Regions from separate parts of the uncultured Chitinibacter sp. genome, predicted to be linked through region 1. Evidence: predicted binding sites of a transcription regulator. Region 1 holds the regulator's gene; the other holds the start of a gene.
What was found. The regulator FNR, encoded in region 1, switches genes on or off when oxygen is low (the NO sensors DNR and NnrR bind a similar motif). The targets are predictions, from matches to a motif close to TTGATNNNNATCAA.
Positions count from the first base shown of each region.

Region 1 (7,847 bases):
ATAAAACGTAGCCCGTCCTGATTCACGATGCGTGCATTCGCGGGCTTGGGTAGTAATTCACGATTAGTATTGTTGGCTTGTGCCGCTGTTGTGGCACTTAGCGTCGTATTGGCGGTGGCGTTCGGCGTGGCTACTTGCGATAGGTCGGGTGGCACTTCAAGCGGGTTGCGACTCACGTTGTCACTGCCACTGCGATAATCCACCTTGCTGGTGAGAATGTTATCAGTAGAGCAGGCGCTTAACGCAGTCAGCAGTGCGGTAGAGAGCAGCAGTTTGGAAAGAGTTTTGATTTGCATGAATCGAGATTCCGAAAGGGCGGGTCTACCAACAAAATTAGATAATCTGAGCCGCTTGCATGGCTTGTTTGAGCGTGCTTTGAGCGCTCTCACTCAAACGTGTCAGCGGTAGGCGCAGGCCAGCGGGGATTTTGCCCATGGTTTCCAGCGCCCATTTAACCGGGATGGGGTTGGCTTCAATAAACAGATGCCGATGCAGTCCTTGCAGCGGGTCGTTCAATTCGCGTGCACGAGCGATGTTGCCTTTTGCAGCCGCGGCGCACATTTCACTCATGGCTTTGGGGGCCACGTTTGCAGTTACTGAAATCGTGCCATGGCCACCCAGCAAAATGAAGGGCAGGGTGGTGGCGTCGTCGCCACTGTAAAGGCCAAAGCCAGCTGGGGCGCGCTTAGCTAGCTCGGCAGCTCGCTCCATATTGCCCGTGGCATCTTTGATCCCCACGATATTGGGCAATTCAGCCAACTGCAGTGCAGTATCGTTGCTCAGATCGCAGCCAGTGCGGCCGGGTACGTTATACAGCAGGGTGGGCAGTGCCGTATTTTCGGCAATGCTTTTGAAGTGCTGATAAAGGCCGGCTTGCGTGGGTTTGTTGTAATACGGTACGACGCTAAGGCCGTAGTTAGCACCGACGCGCAGCGCTTCATTCGAAAGGTGAATGGCTTCGCGGGTGGAGTTGGCGCCCGTGCCGGCAATGACCGGCACGCGGCCGGCCGCTTGTTCGACCACTGCTTTTACTACTGCGATGTGCTCATGCACATCCAGAGTGGGGGATTCACCTGTGGTGCCAACGGCGACGATGCCATTGGTGCCTTGTTCAATATGCCAGTCAACGAGTTTACGCAGGGTGGGGAAATCGATTTCACCGTTCACGTCCATCGGCGTGACGAGTGCAACAAGGCTACCTGTAAGCATGTGTGGATAAACCAGTAACAGATAAAAAAACTATTCTAACCGAAGCTGTGCGGCGGTGTAACCAATCGATTGCCGACTTTTCACCATTTTGCTTGCGATGGCGATACCCCGGTGGTGTATCGGCTGGCGAATGTAAAGAAATCTTGCAAAGTATTAAGAAGCAGACTCATTGGTTGTAATCATTGAGCAATCTCAACATGATGCGCCTCACACAATGACAATCTTTGCCGCACGGATCTTCGTTGTTTCGTGCGAGCTTTCAAATGGTTGTTTGAAGATTTTTGCTTTCTTGCACAGCTTGCAATGGAAACATTGCACAGATTGTGACGGCGGGCAGATAATCAAGTGGCCATTTTGAACCTCTCGTCTGCGCAGCAAACGATGTTCTGGGGATGAAGTTGTAGTGTTATCAGCTCTAGCTGGTTCTTCAATCTAATAGGGTCGAAGTACTACTTAAAAGGTGAAATAAGCATGAATATTTTGGGCTATTTGCAAAAAATCGGCCGGTCACTGATGGTGCCGGTAGCTGTATTGCCAGCCGCTGCGATTTTGATGGGTATTGGTTACTGGATTGATCCGGATGGTTGGGGTGCAAGTAATGCACTGGCAGCTTTCTTGATTCAAGCTGGTGCTGCCATCATTGACCAGATGCCAATCCTGTTTGCGGTTGGTGTGGCATACGGTATGTCGAAAGACAAAGATGGCGCTGCTGCGCTGGCGGGTCTGGTGGGTTTCCTCGTGGTAACCACCCTGCTCAAACCTAACGTGGTATCGCAAATTCAGGGTATCCCTCTGGATCAAGTGCCAGCCGCGTTCAAGAAAATCAACAACCAGTTTGTTGGTATCTTGTGCGGTGTGATTGCTGCAGAACTCTATAACCGTTTCAGCGGTGTTGAGTTGCACAAAGCACTGGCGTTTTTCTCGGGCCGCCGTCTGGTTCCAATCGTTACTTCTGTCGTGATGATCGTTGTATCGTTCATCCTGATGGCAGTATGGCCACACATCTACGGTGGTCTGGTGCACTTCGGTGAATCGATCGTTGGCCTGAAAGCTGTTGGTGCTGGTATCTATGCCTTCTTCAACCGCTTGCTGATCCCAGTAGGTCTGCATCACGCCCTGAACTCTGTGTTCTGGTTTGACGTAGCCGGCATCAACGACATTCCTAACTTCTTGGGCGGTGCGAAATCACTGGCCGAAGGTAAGGCTGTTCAAGGTGTTACCGGTATGTACCAAGCTGGTTTCTTCCCAATCATGATGTTTGGTCTGCCAGGTGCTGCATTGGCGATCTACCAAGCTGCTAAGCCTGAAAACCGCGCTCGCGTAGGTTCAATCATGCTGGCTGCTGCGGTAACTTCATTCTTCACTGGTGTAACCGAGCCGCTGGAATTCTCCTTCATGTTCGTGGCACCACTGCTGTATGTGGTTCACGCCTTCCTGACTGGTGTGTCTGTATTTATCGCTGCGCAAATGCAGTGGATTGCAGGCTTTGGCTTCTCAGCCGGTCTGGTTGACTTTGTTCTGTCTAGCCGCAACCCGCTGGCCCAGAACATGATCATGCTGATTGTTCAAGGTGTGGTGTTCTTCGCGATTTACTACTTTGTATTCCGCGCAGTGATCGCAGCTCTGAACCTGAAAACGCCTGGTCGTGAAGACGAAGAAGCCGTTGCTGCTGCCGCTCCAGTAGCTGCCCCAGCTGCTAGCGACACTCTGTCACTGGCTCAAGGCTACGCGGATGTAGTTGGTGGTGCTGCTAACGTGACCAACGTTGACTCATGCATTACCCGTCTGCGTCTGTCGGTAAATGATGCTGATCTGGTGAATGAAGCTGCTGCCAAACGTCTTGGTGCTAGTGGTGTAATCAAGCTGAACAAACAAAGCGTACAAATCATCGTTGGGCCTAAAGCCGAACTGATCGCTGACGCGCTGCGTGGTGTTCTGGCCGGAAAAAAGTAACAGAGGCTGCGCCACAGCCTGAGGCTGTGGCCGTTGTAGCCTCTAACCCCGGCGAAATCGTACTGCTGTCCCCGGTAACGGGTGAGGTGGTGGCTCTGGAAGATGTGCCCGATGCGGCATTTGCGACCCGAGCTGTAGGTGAAGGTGTGGCGATTCTGCCTACCGGTAATCAAGTTGTTGCGCCGTGTGATGGCCAATTGGTGAAGATCTTCAACACCAACCATGCTTTCGCACTGATCAATGATGCCGGTGTTGAGCTGATCGTGCACATCGGGATTGAAACCGTGAAGCTGGGCGGGCAAGGTTTTACCCGTCTGGTTGAGCAAGGTAGCCAAGTGAAAGCCGGCCAGCCGGTGCTGGAGCTGGATCTGGAATACTTGCGCAACAATGCTAAATCGGTGATCAGTCCGGTGGTATTGACCAATGCTGATCAATTTGCCCCATTGGCCAATCTGGCTAGCGGCGCAGTGGTTGCAGGTCAAACCCCGCTCTACACCATCAAAAGCAAATAAGTAGTTGAGTAATGAAAAAAGCCACCTTCGGGTGGCTTTTTTATTTGTTTGCGCCTGTAAGAGCTTGAGCGAGGCTGCTCGCCTTATTGCTGGCTGAGTAGTTGCGCCAGCTGGTGAGTGGGGCTGTATTCGTTGCTAATTAATGGCGCAAAGGCCTGCTCAAGCTGTGGGTGATGTGCATGAAATGCTGCAGGTGGAAAATCCTGCAGAAAGCGATGGGCGAGGCCACGCAGGGTGGATAGTTGCAGCTGTTGTTGCAAGAGCTGATGGCTCAGTGCCGTTAGCAGTGGCCCTTGCTGCTGAAACGGGTTGGGTTGTTGCAATGTGCTGAGGATGGCTTGCCAGTCTTGCTGTTCGGCGCTTTGCGAGGGCGGCAATAGCGTCTGCCAGATCTGCTGAATAAACCCGCCGCAGCCGCGCGGGCCGAGGTGCAGCCAGCCATTGGCCACGGGGGCGAGCAGATCCAGTATTTCGGCAGATTGCTCAAGCGCGGCATGCTCGCCGCTGGCCGCCAGCATAAAGCCGTGCAGGCCGGCCAGAGGGCTGGGCACGATGATGACTTCGCACAGCGGATGCTCAGGATAGTGTTGCTGCAGATAGGGGGAGCCAGGATGAAACAGCAAAATTGCTTCATCCGTGGCGATGCTGGGTAGCTGTTGGCTGAGCGGGTGCAGGCAGAAGGCTGTTTGGCGCGGAGTTTGCCAGTGCAATCGGCTGGCTATTAGGGGTATAAGACTAGAGGGGGCAATCAAATGGGCTTGGCGCATGATACCCCCGGTGGTGCTTTATTCGTCGTGACAGGTGTTCAAAAGTTTTTTCAGGCTGTCGATGTTTTCCAACTCGATTAAGCGGTTTTGCACTTTAATCAAGCCTTGGTCCTGGAATTTGGAGAGTGTACGACTCACGGTTTCCAGTTTCAGGCCCAGATAGCTACCGATTTCTTCCCGCGTCATACGCAGATGGAAGCTGCTGGATGAATAGCCGCGCACGGCGAAACGCTGTGACAGGTTCAGCAGGAATGCCGCGAGGCGCTCTTCGGCCTTCATATTGCCCAGCAATAGCATCACGCCGTGATCGCGCACGATTTCGCGGCTCATTACCTTGTGTAGATGGCGTTGCAGTAGTGGCACATCGCGCGAGAGGTCTTCGATGTCGCTAAAAGGCAGCTCGCACACTTCGCTGTCTTCCAGGGCGATGGCATCGCAAGTGTGTACATCGGTGCTGATGGCATCCATGCCCAGCAATTCGCCCGACATGTGAAAGCCGGTGACTTGCTCGCGGCCATCTTCAGAAATCACGCTGGCTTTAAAGAAGCCCAGACGCACCGCATACAGCGAGCGGAATGGTTCACCAGCACGATACAGCGCCTCGCCACGTTTAATCGGGCGGGCCTGGGTGATCAGTTTATCTAACTCTGACATTTCATCCTGGGAGAGGCCGATGGGCAGACACAGCTCACGCAAACTGCAGTTAACACATGAATTGCGCAGATGGCGTGGGGTCATGTCGCGTACTTGGATGGGGGAAATCATCAACTTCTCACCAGAAAACAAAAACAGGGAAACATTGTACCGCTAGCGCGTGCTAATTACCGCATGCGCCGTCACGATGAATTGATTTTAATCAAACCAGAGGATTAGGCTAGCTCTTATTCTGCAGGGGTAGAATCGGAGTAGAGTCACGATGACATTTGTAACAAGCCAGCATCCGCACCCGAGCGGCCAAATCGAATTTGATCGCGAGCTGATCGTGCGTTACGACGGCAAAGGGCCGCGCTATACGTCTTATCCGACCGCGGATCGCTTTACGCAAGCCATGACCAGTCCTCAGCTGGAGCAGATATTACAACAACGCTTACCCGGCGCGCTAGCCAATCCGCTATCGTTGTATTTTCACATCCCTTTCTGCAATACCGTATGTTATTACTGCGGCTGTAACAAGATTATTACGAAAGACACCAGCAAAGCGGATGTGTATCTGGATTATCTCGGGCGCGAACTAGCCCAGTATGCCCAGGCCTTGCCACAGCGCTCACGGGTCAGTCAGCTGCATTTAGGCGGCGGCACGCCCACCTTTTTAAATGAAGCGCAGCTTGAGCGCTTGCTGGGGATGGTGCGTAGCCATTTTGAGCTCTTGCCGACTGGCGAATACTCCATCGAGATTGATCCGCGCAAAGTGGGCGAGTCGATGATCCGCACCTTGGCGCAGCTGGGTTTTAACCGGATGAGTGTGGGTATTCAAGATTTCAACCCCGCGGTGCAAGAGGCCGTGAATCGGGTGCAATCGCAAGAAGAAACCCGCACTGTGATTGAAGCCGCCCGCATGCATGGCTTTAAGTCGGTGAGTGTCGATCTGATTTATGGCCTGCCCAAGCAAACCGTGGCCAGCGTCGCTGAGACCATTGCGCAAGTGCTGACATTGCGTCCGGATCGCATCGCCCTCTACAACTACGCTCATTTGCCCGAGCGCTTTATGCCGCAACGGCGGATTAATGAGGCCGAATTGCCCTCCGCCAGCGATAAGCTGGATATGCTGCAAAACGCCATTCGCGATCTCTTGGCGGCGGGTTACGTGCTGATTGGCATGGATCACTTCGCTTTGCCGAATGATGATCTGGCCGTGGCGCAGCGCCGTGGGCGGCTACAGCGCAATTTTCAGGGGTACTCTACCCATGCCGACTGTGATTTGCTGGCCTTTGGCGTGTCGTCGATTGGCAAGGTGGGCGGGCAGTACTACCAGAATGTAAAAACGCTGGAAGAGTACTATCAGGCGGTCGATGTGCAGCAGTTGCCGGTGCAGCGCGGCCTGACGATGAATCGCGATGATGTGATTCGCCGGGCGGTGATTCAGGCGCTAATGTGCCAATTCGAGCTATATTTTCAGGCGATTGAAGTCAGCTATATGATCGTTTTTGCCGACTATTTTGCTGACGAGCTGCAATTGCTCGCGCCGCTCGTCGAAGATGGTTTGCTGCAGATCGAGGCTGATGGTCTGTTTGTAACTGGCAAAGGCCGGTTGCTGATCCGTTCGATTGCCATGGTGTTTGATCGATATTTGCGGACAACGGTGACGCAAGCGCGGTATTCTCGCCTGATTTAACGGTGGGCGGGATAGCGTGCTGGAAGTAGATCTGCTGGCCCTGTTTTTGGCTGGTTTGCTCGGTGGCGGGCATTGTGTGGGCATGTGCGGTGGCATTGTTACTGCTTTTAGTTTGCAATTGCCGCCTACGGCGCGCTGGCCGTATTTGCTGGGCTTTAATCTGGGCCGACTGGCCGGCTATGCGCTGATCGGTGCCTTGCTGGGTGGTTTGGCAAGCTTTGCGCTGCTTTTGCAATTGCAGGCGCTCAAACTCTCGCTGTTTATCCTTGCTAATGTCCTGCTGCTGTTGCTGGGGCTGTATATCGCCGGCGTTAATCGCTGGCTCACTCGCGTCGAAGCTCTAGGGCAGCCGCTATGGCGGCGAGTGCAGCCGCTGATGCGGCGCTTACTGCCGGTGCGCTCGGTGTGGCACACGCCGCTAATAGGCCTCTTGTGGGGCTGGATACCCTGCGGGCTGGTGTACACCGCCTCTTTGTCGGCGCTGGCGAGCGGCAGTGCCAGTCACGGGGCGGGGGTGATGCTGGCCTTTGGGCTGGGGACTTTGCCCAATCTTTTATTGATGGGCTTGTTTGCCCGCCAGCTCCAGCAAGGCCTGCAAAAACCGTGGGTGCGGCCACTGTGTGGCGGGCTGATTGTGGCGATGGCGCTGTGGCAGCTTTATACCCTGCTGGGTATCTATTTCTAGCCCTTTTCTTATCTGATTTAGCTGGCAATACCCCTGGGTTGGCTAAAGTGTGCGGCTCATCAACTCGGCGGCGCCGTATTTGTGCAGATCAGCGCTGTTGCGCTCGACCACAAAGCCATGCCGTTGCCAGAATGCCGGCGCGCGCCCCACTGCGATCAGCATTGCGCGCGGCAGTTGCTGCGCCCGCGCCCAGCTCAGTGCCGTATCAATCAATTGCTCGGCCACCCCAAGGCCGCGCGCGCTGGGCGCGACGGCCAGATCGTGCAGATAAAAGCAGTCCGCTGCGGCCTGTGGCTGTGGCCAGCAAAGCTGCCGGCTGTCGAGTTCGGGTGGCTGCCAGCCTTGCCAGGGGTGGCAAAACAGATACCCCAGTGCTTCGCCATCGCGCT
Region 1 is NZ_CAMFLP010000001.1:497,458-505,304, forward strand. Features, by position in the region: gene bamC (outer membrane protein assembly factor BamC) at 1-296, opposite strand, end outside; gene dapA (4-hydroxy-tetrahydrodipicolinate synthase) at 334-1,209, opposite strand; gene nagE (N-acetylglucosamine-specific PTS transporter subunit IIBC) at 1,681-3,162, shown strand; gene QV747_RS02320 (PTS glucose transporter subunit IIA) at 3,189-3,674, shown strand; gene QV747_RS02325 (hypothetical protein) at 3,758-4,441, opposite strand; gene fnr (fumarate/nitrate reduction transcriptional regulator Fnr) at 4,460-5,206, opposite strand; gene hemN (oxygen-independent coproporphyrinogen III oxidase) at 5,358-6,773, shown strand; gene QV747_RS02340 (sulfite exporter TauE/SafE family protein) at 6,790-7,458, shown strand; gene QV747_RS02345 (GNAT family N-acetyltransferase) at 7,501-7,847, opposite strand, start outside.

Region 2 (7,847 bases), on a different contig from region 1:
AAGTGTCGGGCCTGTCGAAAGAAATTCAGCAAAAACTCACGGCCCAACGCCCGCAAACGCTGGGCCTTGCCTCACGCATCTCGGGCGTGACGCCGGCGGCGATTGCGCTGCTGTTGGTCTATCTGAAAAAAGCCAAGCAGGCCGCCGAGAAACAAGCCTAAATCAGGAAAAAGCATGAGTAACGGGATTGATCTGGCCGCGAAACTCGCCACGGGCCTCACCGCGATGGACTTGGCGATTGGCCCGGTCGAGCAGGAAAAGCTGCTGGCCTATGTGGCCTTGCTGGCCAAATGGAATAAAACCTACAGCCTGACGGCAATCCGCGAGCCGGAGCGCATGGTGACGCATCATTTGCTCGATTCGCTGGCACCGCTGCCATTTTTACCTGCTAGCGCGCTGCGGATGCTGGATGTGGGCTCTGGCTTTGGCACTCCGGGTATTCCGCTGGCGATTGTGCGCCCCGAATGGCAGCTGACCTTGCTGGATTCCAACCACAAGAAAACCACCTTTTTGCGGCAGGCCTTGCTAGAGCTGCAATTGCCGAATGTTACGGTGGTAACAGATCGGGTCGAGGCTTATCAACCCGAGGCCGGCTTTGACATCATCACCTCGCGCGCCTTTGCCGATCTGGGTGATTTTGTGCGCTGGACGAATCATCTGTTGTTGCCAACCGGTGAATGGGCTGCGCTCAAGGGGGTATATCCTCACGAAGAAATCACTCATTTGCCTCCAGATGTATACGTAGTAGGGGTAGATGCACTGCAAGTGCCGGAGCTGGCCGCGGAGCGCCATCTGGTGCATGTGCGTCGCCAGGCTTAATCCAGCTCAGGCGTTGCGTTTGCGAAAGTAAAACGTCAGCGCCGGTGAATGGTCAGCCCAGTCTGCGCTGAAGCGGGTAAACTATCGGCTTTGCTGTACCGACGACACCGTGTCGAGAGATTCTGATGAAAATACTGGCCATCGCAAATCAAAAAGGCGGCGTGGGCAAGACCACCACGGCAGTCAATCTGGCTGCCAGCCTCGCGCATCTGGGGAAAAAGGTGCTGCTGGTGGATCTGGACCCGCAAGCGAATGCCACCATGGGCGCCGGCATCGATAAGGCGCGTTTGGCGCATTCGGTGTATTCGCTGTTGATTGGTGAATCAGCGATTCGCGATACCTTGGTTGAATCAGAAACCGGCGGCTTTAGCGTGTTGCCCGCCAATCGCGATCTGGCCGGTGCCGAAGTCGAGCTGGTGGAAGCCGAGGCGCGCGAAGGGCGCTTGAAAGCTGCGCTGAGCGAAGTGGCGGCCGAATACGATTACATCGTGCTCGATTGCCCGCCGGCGCTGAATTTGCTGACGCTCAATGGCCTGGTGGCTGCCGATGCCGTGATGATTCCGATGCAGTGCGAATACTATGCGCTGGAAGGTTTGTCGGATCTGGTGAACACCCTCAAACGCATCAAGCAGCATCTGAATCGCAAGATTGAGATCGAAGGTTTGCTGCGTACGATGTTTGATCCGCGCTCCACCTTGGCGCAGCAAGTCTCTGATCAGCTGGTGAAGCACTTTACCAGCAAGCTGTATCACACCGTCATTCCCCGCAATGTGCGGCTGGCCGAGGCGCCAAGCTATGGACGCCCCATTTTGGCTTACGACAAATCGTCTAAAGGCGCGCAAGCCTATTTGCAGCTGGCCGAAGAGTTGTTGGCGCGGCATAACGCCCTCGAAGTCGCGCCCGCCATCTAAGGTGAGGTGCGCCCCAATCATTCCGCAAACCTAGACAATAGTGGCTCACCCCGAGGCAGGGGCGGGCAGGGATAACAGCATGGCAAGCAAGAAATTCAAAGGCCTCGGCCGTGGCCTTGACGCATTGATGGGCGATACTGCCGCCCAAGACACCCTAAAAACTCTGCCGGTTACGGCTTTGCAGCCGGGTAAGTACCAGCCTCGCACGCTGATGAATGAAGCAGCGCTGCTGGAGCTGGCCGATTCGATCCGGGCGCAGGGCTTGATGCAGCCGGTGCTGGTGCGCGAAATCGCGCCCGAGCGCTATGAAATTATCGCCGGTGAACGGCGTTGGCGGGCCTCGCAACTGGCGGGGCTGAGTGAGATTCCCGCGCTGGTGCGTGAAATCGCCGATGAAGCGGCGCTGGCGATGGCGCTGATTGAAAACATCCAGCGGGAAAATCTCAATCCGCTGGAAGAGGCGATTGGCATTCAGCGGTTGATGGATGAATTTGGTCTGACTCAGGAAGCCGCCGCGCAAGCCTTGGGCAAATCGCGCCCGGCGATTGCCAATTTACTGCGCTTGCTAAATTTGGTGGAGCCAGTGCGTGAGTTGCTGCTGGAAGGGCAGCTCGATATGGGCCACGCTCGCGCACTGCTGGGCCTGCCGGCAGAACGCCAGCATGAGGCCGCGCGGCACGTGGTGATCAAGGGTCTCACCGTGCGGGAAGTTGAGGCGCTGGTGAAAAAATGGCTCAGCGAGCCCGCGCAAGCACCGATGGTGAATAAACCAGCACTTAAAGCTGAGTGGGAAAGCAAAGCCACGGAACTTGGCGCCCGTTTAGGCACCAAAGTGCAGATTCAGGCCGGCTCGAAGGGGAAGGGGAAAATCACCATCGAGTACCTCGACGAGGCGCAATTGGCTGCATTGCTGGCCCAGTTGTAAGTTCGACAGCGGTTTGCACCAAAATGTGGCGAGCTCGGTGCGGCTTGGCTTAAACGATGATTACTCGTTAAAAAAGAAAGGCTTTTGTTTTATCCGTCTGGCATCAAAGCGGGAAAATAAATGCCATGAAGTCAATGTGTAAAATTGACGTAGGGCAAATCTACTCCGTATAATCGCGGGGTTTCGCTTACGGTGAAATGATGGTCAAGACGGCACAAATTCGGGGCGTGATCCGCCTCAAAGTGGCAATTACGATAGTACTCGCCCTCGGCCTGTTCTTGATTTTGGGTCAAAACGAAGCAATTGCAAGTGGTATAGGTGGAATCATCGCCATCGCGGGCAGTCTGTTGTATGCCTTGATCGCCTACAGCGTCAAGTTTGCGCCCGCCGCCGAATTGATGCGTCGCCACTTTGCTGCCGAGATGGCCAAGCTTTTTATGACGTTGCTGAGTTTTGCAGCGTTGTTTGTTGTATACCAGCAAGCCGCCTGGTTGTGGGTGTTCGTAGGTTACCTCGCAGCCGCAAGTGCTTACTGGTTTGGGCTTTTAATTCAATTTGACGGTAAAAAGTAGATCATGGCACAAGATGCAACTAGTTATATCCAGCACCATTTGACCTTTGCCAAATCCGCGAGCGGCGTCCATCTGGATACCTTCTGGATTGCGTTGGTTCTGGGTCTGGCCTTCGTCGCCCTGTTTGCCTACGTGGCAAACAAAGCCACTTCTGGCGTGCCAGGTCGCCTGCAAAACTTCGTTGAGCTGATTGTCGAAATGGTCGACACCCAGATCAAGGATGCTTTCCACGCCAAATCGAAAGTGATCGGCCCACTGAGTCTGACCATTTTCTGCTGGGTATTCCTGATGAACAGCATGGACTTCTTGCCGGTTGATCTGCTGCCTACCATCGCCCAATGGATCGGTCACACTTTCTTCGGTATGGATCCTCATCACGTTTATCTGCGTGTCGTACCTACCGCTGACGTAAACCAGACTTTCGCAATGTCACTGACAGTGATGCTGCTGATCATTGGTTTCTCGATTTCTGCTAAAGGCCTGTTTGGCTGGATCAAAGAGCTGTTCACTGCCCCATTCCACGCCGAAGGCTTGGTAATGACCATCATCCTGATGCCAGTTAACTTTGCGTTCCAATTGATCGAGCTGGCCGCTAAGCCAATCTCTCTGGCACTGCGTCTGTTCGGTAACATGTACGCCGGTGAGTTGATCTTCATCTTGATCGCGCTGCTGCCATGGTGGATCAACTGGGTGCTGGGCGCGCCATGGGCGATCTTCCACATTCTGGTTGTAACCCTGCAAGCTTTCGTATTCATGATGCTCACCATCGTGTACCTGAGCTTGGCTGTAGAAGACCACTAAAATTTTCGTCCGGTGACGTGTGTCGGTTGGGTGCACGGTGTCGGACAAAGATTTACCCAACCTAGTAACTTTTGATTTAAACCTTAGGAGTATCAAAATGGCTGCACCTGAAGTAATTGCTTCCGTACAAGGCATGACTGTTATCGCTGCTGCGATCATCATCGGTCTGGCTGCGATCGGCACTGCACTCGGTTTCGCAATCCTCGGTGGTAAATTCCTCGAGTCTTCTGCTCGTCAACCAGAAATGATCCCAGTTCTGCAAACTAAACTGTTCATCATCGCTGGTCTGTTGGACGCGATCTCTATGATCGGCGTTGGTGTTGCTATGCTGTACACCTTCAACAACCCATTCCTTGCTGCCCTGACTGCTGCTGCTCACTAATCATTTGATCAGCCTTTAAGGAGGACTTTCAGCGTGGAATTTAATGCATCTCTCATAGGTCAGATGATCACATTCGCGATCCTGATCTGGTTCACGATGAAGTTTGTTTGGCCTCCGCTGACCAAGATGATGGATGAGCGTGCGAAGCGTATCGCCGACGGCCTGGCCGCGGCGGACCGCGCCAAGCAAGATCTCGAAAATGCTGAGAAAAAATCAGCAGATAAACTGCGCGAAGCTAAACAGCAGGCCGCAGAGATCATCGCTCAGGCAGAAAAACGCGCTGCACAACTTGTCGAAGAAGCTAAGAGCAATGCTAAGGCCGAAGGCGAACGCCTGTTGGCCGGCGCTCAAGGTGAAATCGAACAGCAAATCCAGCAAGCCAAAGAATCACTCCGTCAGCAAGTGGCCACTCTGGCCGTTGCCGGCGCTGAGAAGATTCTGCAGCGTGAAGTAGACGCTGCTAAGCATGCTGACATGCTGTCATCTATCAAAGCGGAATTGTAAGACAGTCATGGCAGAACTTATCACAGTCGCTAGACCCTACGCTGAAGCGGTTTTCCGCTTGGCCAAAGAGAGCAACACGCTTGCTCAATGGTCGGACATTCTCGCCAAGCTTGCGTCCATCGCGAGTAACGACGATGCCCTTGCAGTAGTGGCTAATCCGAAGTGTTCTGCGGCACAGGTTCAGGAGCTCCTCGCGGGGCTTCTGGGCGGTGAGGCAAGCGCTGAGGTTAACAACTTCCTGGCAACAGTACTCGAAAATCGCCGCTTTACCACTCTGCCGGCGGTAGCTGCTCTCTTCGAAGAGCTCAAAGCTGCAGATGAAGGTGTGGCGCAAGCACATATCGAGTCTGCTTTTGCTGTGACTGATGCCCAACTGGCCGAACTGACGGCTACGCTCACTCAGCAACTCAAACGCAAGGTTACGGCCGATGTTAGCGTCAACCCCGATTTGATCGGTGGTGTGAAGGTGACCATTGGTGATCTGGTTATCGATGCCTCTGTTCGTGGCAAATTGACCGCACTTGCAACGAGCCTGAAGAGTTAGGAGAAATCATGCAACTTAATCCGTCCGAAATCAGTGAACTGATTAAAGCTCGGATCCAGAATCTGCCTCAAGGCGCACAGTCCAGCACCACTGGTACTGTTGTGTCGGTAACTGATGGTATCGTGCGTGTGCACGGCCTGTCAGAAGTTATGCAGGGCGAGATGCTGGAATTCCCTGGCAATACCTACGGTCTGGCGCTCAATTTGGAGCGTGACTCAGTAGGTGCCGTAATTCTGGGTGACTACAAACACATCGTCGAAGGCGACGAAGTGAAATGTACCGGCCGTATTCTGGAAGTTCCAGTTGGCCGCGAATTGGTAGGCCGCGTAGTGAATGCGCTGGGTCAGCCAATCGATGGTAAAGGCCCTCTGGGTACCGACAAATTTGCACCAATCGAGAAAATTGCTCCTGGCGTAATTGCACGTCAGTCAGTTGCTCAACCAATGCAAACCGGTATCAAATCAATCGACACCATGGTGCCGATTGGTCGTGGTCAGCGTGAGCTGATCATTGGTGACCGTCAGACCGGTAAAACTGCCGTAGCTCTGGATGCGATCATCAACCAGAAAGGCACTGGCGTAACTTGTATCTACGTTGCGATTGGCCAAAAAGCCTCTTCGATCGCCAACGTGGTGCGTAAACTGGAAGAGCACGGCGCTCTGGCCCACACGATCGTGGTGGCCGCGTCTGCTTCTGAATCAGCTGCTCTGCAATACATCGCTGCTTACTCAGGTTGTACCATGGGTGAGTTCTTCCGCGATCGTGGCGAAGACGCTCTGATCGTTTACGATGATCTGTCGAAACAAGCCGTGGCTTATCGTCAGATCTCCCTGCTGCTGCGTCGTCCTCCAGGTCGTGAAGCTTACCCTGGTGACGTATTCTATCTGCACTCACGTCTGCTGGAACGTGCGGCCCGTATCAACGCTGAAGAAGTTGAAAAACTGACTAACGGCGAAGTGAAAGGTCAAACAGGTTCACTGACTGCGCTGCCGATCATTGAAACGCAAGCCGGTGACGTGTCTGCATTCGTACCAACCAACGTGATTTCGATTACCGACGGTCAGATCTTCTTGGAAACTGACTTGTTCAACGCGGGTATCCGTCCTGCGATGAATGCCGGTATTTCTGTATCGCGTGTAGGTGGTGCGGCGCAAACCAAGATCATCAAGAAACTGGGTGGTGGTGTACGTCTGGCTCTCGCGCAATATCGCGAGCTGGCTGCATTTGCTCAGTTTGCCTCTGATCTGGACGAAGCAACTCGTAAACAGCTGGAAAACGGTAAGCTGGTAACTGAGCTGATGAAACAAGCTCAATACAGCCCAATGAAAGTGAGCGAGCTGGGTGTGACCCTGCTGCTGATTAACAAAGGTGTTTATGCAGACATCGCTGTTAACCGCGCACTGGCATTTGAAGCCGCGTTCCTCAGCCACCTCAAGGCAAACCACGCCGACGTACTGGCCCGCATCGACGAGAAAGGTGAACTGTCATCTGACGACGAAGCTGCTGTACTGAAAGCTGCGGATTCCTTCAAGGCTAGCGCTGCGTACTGATTTGAGACGTCAATAAAAGGATCAGATCATGGCAGGCGGTAAAGAGATTCGTACCAAGATCAAAAGCGTAAAAAACACGCAGAAGATCACCCGCGCCATGGAAATGGTAGCTACGTCGAAAATGCGCAAAGCTCAGGATCGCATGAAAGCGGCCCGCCCTTACGGTGAAAAAATCCGTAATGTGGCCGCTCACCTGAGCGCTGCGCTGGTTGACTATGCACACCCATATCTCCAAAAGCGCGACACCGTCAAACGGGTTGGCCTGATTGTGGTGACTTCGGACAAAGGTCTGTGTGGTGGCTTGAACACCAACTCCCTGCGTCTGGCTTTCAATAACATGAAAGATCGTCACCAGAATGGCATTGAGACGGTTGTAACTGCAATCGGTAATAAGGGTCTGGGCTTCATGAACCGGAATGGCGCGAAAGTGATTTCGCATGTTACCGGTTTGGGTGATACCCCACATCTGGAACAGCTGATTGGCCCGATCAAAGTGATGATCGATGCCTACGTAGCTGGCGAAGTAGACGAAGTGCACCTCGTTTACACCCGCTTCATCAATACGATGAAACAAGAGCCAGTTGCCGAGCAGTTGCTGCCATTGTCGAGCGATGCATTCGAGCCGGCACAAAAACCGGCCCGCACTCATAACTGGGAATACCTGTATGAGCCGGATGCGAAGACTGTGATCGATGAATTGATGAACCGTTACATCGAGGCATTGGTTTACCAAGCCGTAGCGGAAAACATGGCATCGGAACAAGCAGCTCGGATGGTGGCAATGAAGGCCGCAACCGACAATGCCGACAAGGTAATCGGCTCCCTGCAACTGCTGTATA
Region 2 is NZ_CAMFLP010000009.1:51,529-59,375, reverse strand. Features, by position in the region: gene mnmG (tRNA uridine-5-carboxymethylaminomethyl(34) synthesis enzyme MnmG) at 1-161, shown strand, start outside; gene rsmG (16S rRNA (guanine(527)-N(7))-methyltransferase RsmG) at 175-819, shown strand; gene QV747_RS11300 (AAA family ATPase) at 942-1,730, shown strand; gene QV747_RS11295 (ParB/RepB/Spo0J family partition protein) at 1,810-2,655, shown strand; gene QV747_RS11290 (ATP synthase subunit I) at 2,853-3,227, shown strand; gene atpB (F0F1 ATP synthase subunit A) at 3,231-4,028, shown strand; gene atpE (F0F1 ATP synthase subunit C) at 4,144-4,410, shown strand; gene QV747_RS11275 (F0F1 ATP synthase subunit B) at 4,444-4,914, shown strand; gene QV747_RS11270 (F0F1 ATP synthase subunit delta) at 4,922-5,458, shown strand; gene atpA (F0F1 ATP synthase subunit alpha) at 5,467-7,008, shown strand; gene atpG (F0F1 ATP synthase subunit gamma) at 7,037-7,847, shown strand, end outside.
Region 2: QV747_RS11290 (ATP synthase subunit I) is a predicted target of FNR. The motif match lies at 2,800-2,813, and genes of this name have one in related genera.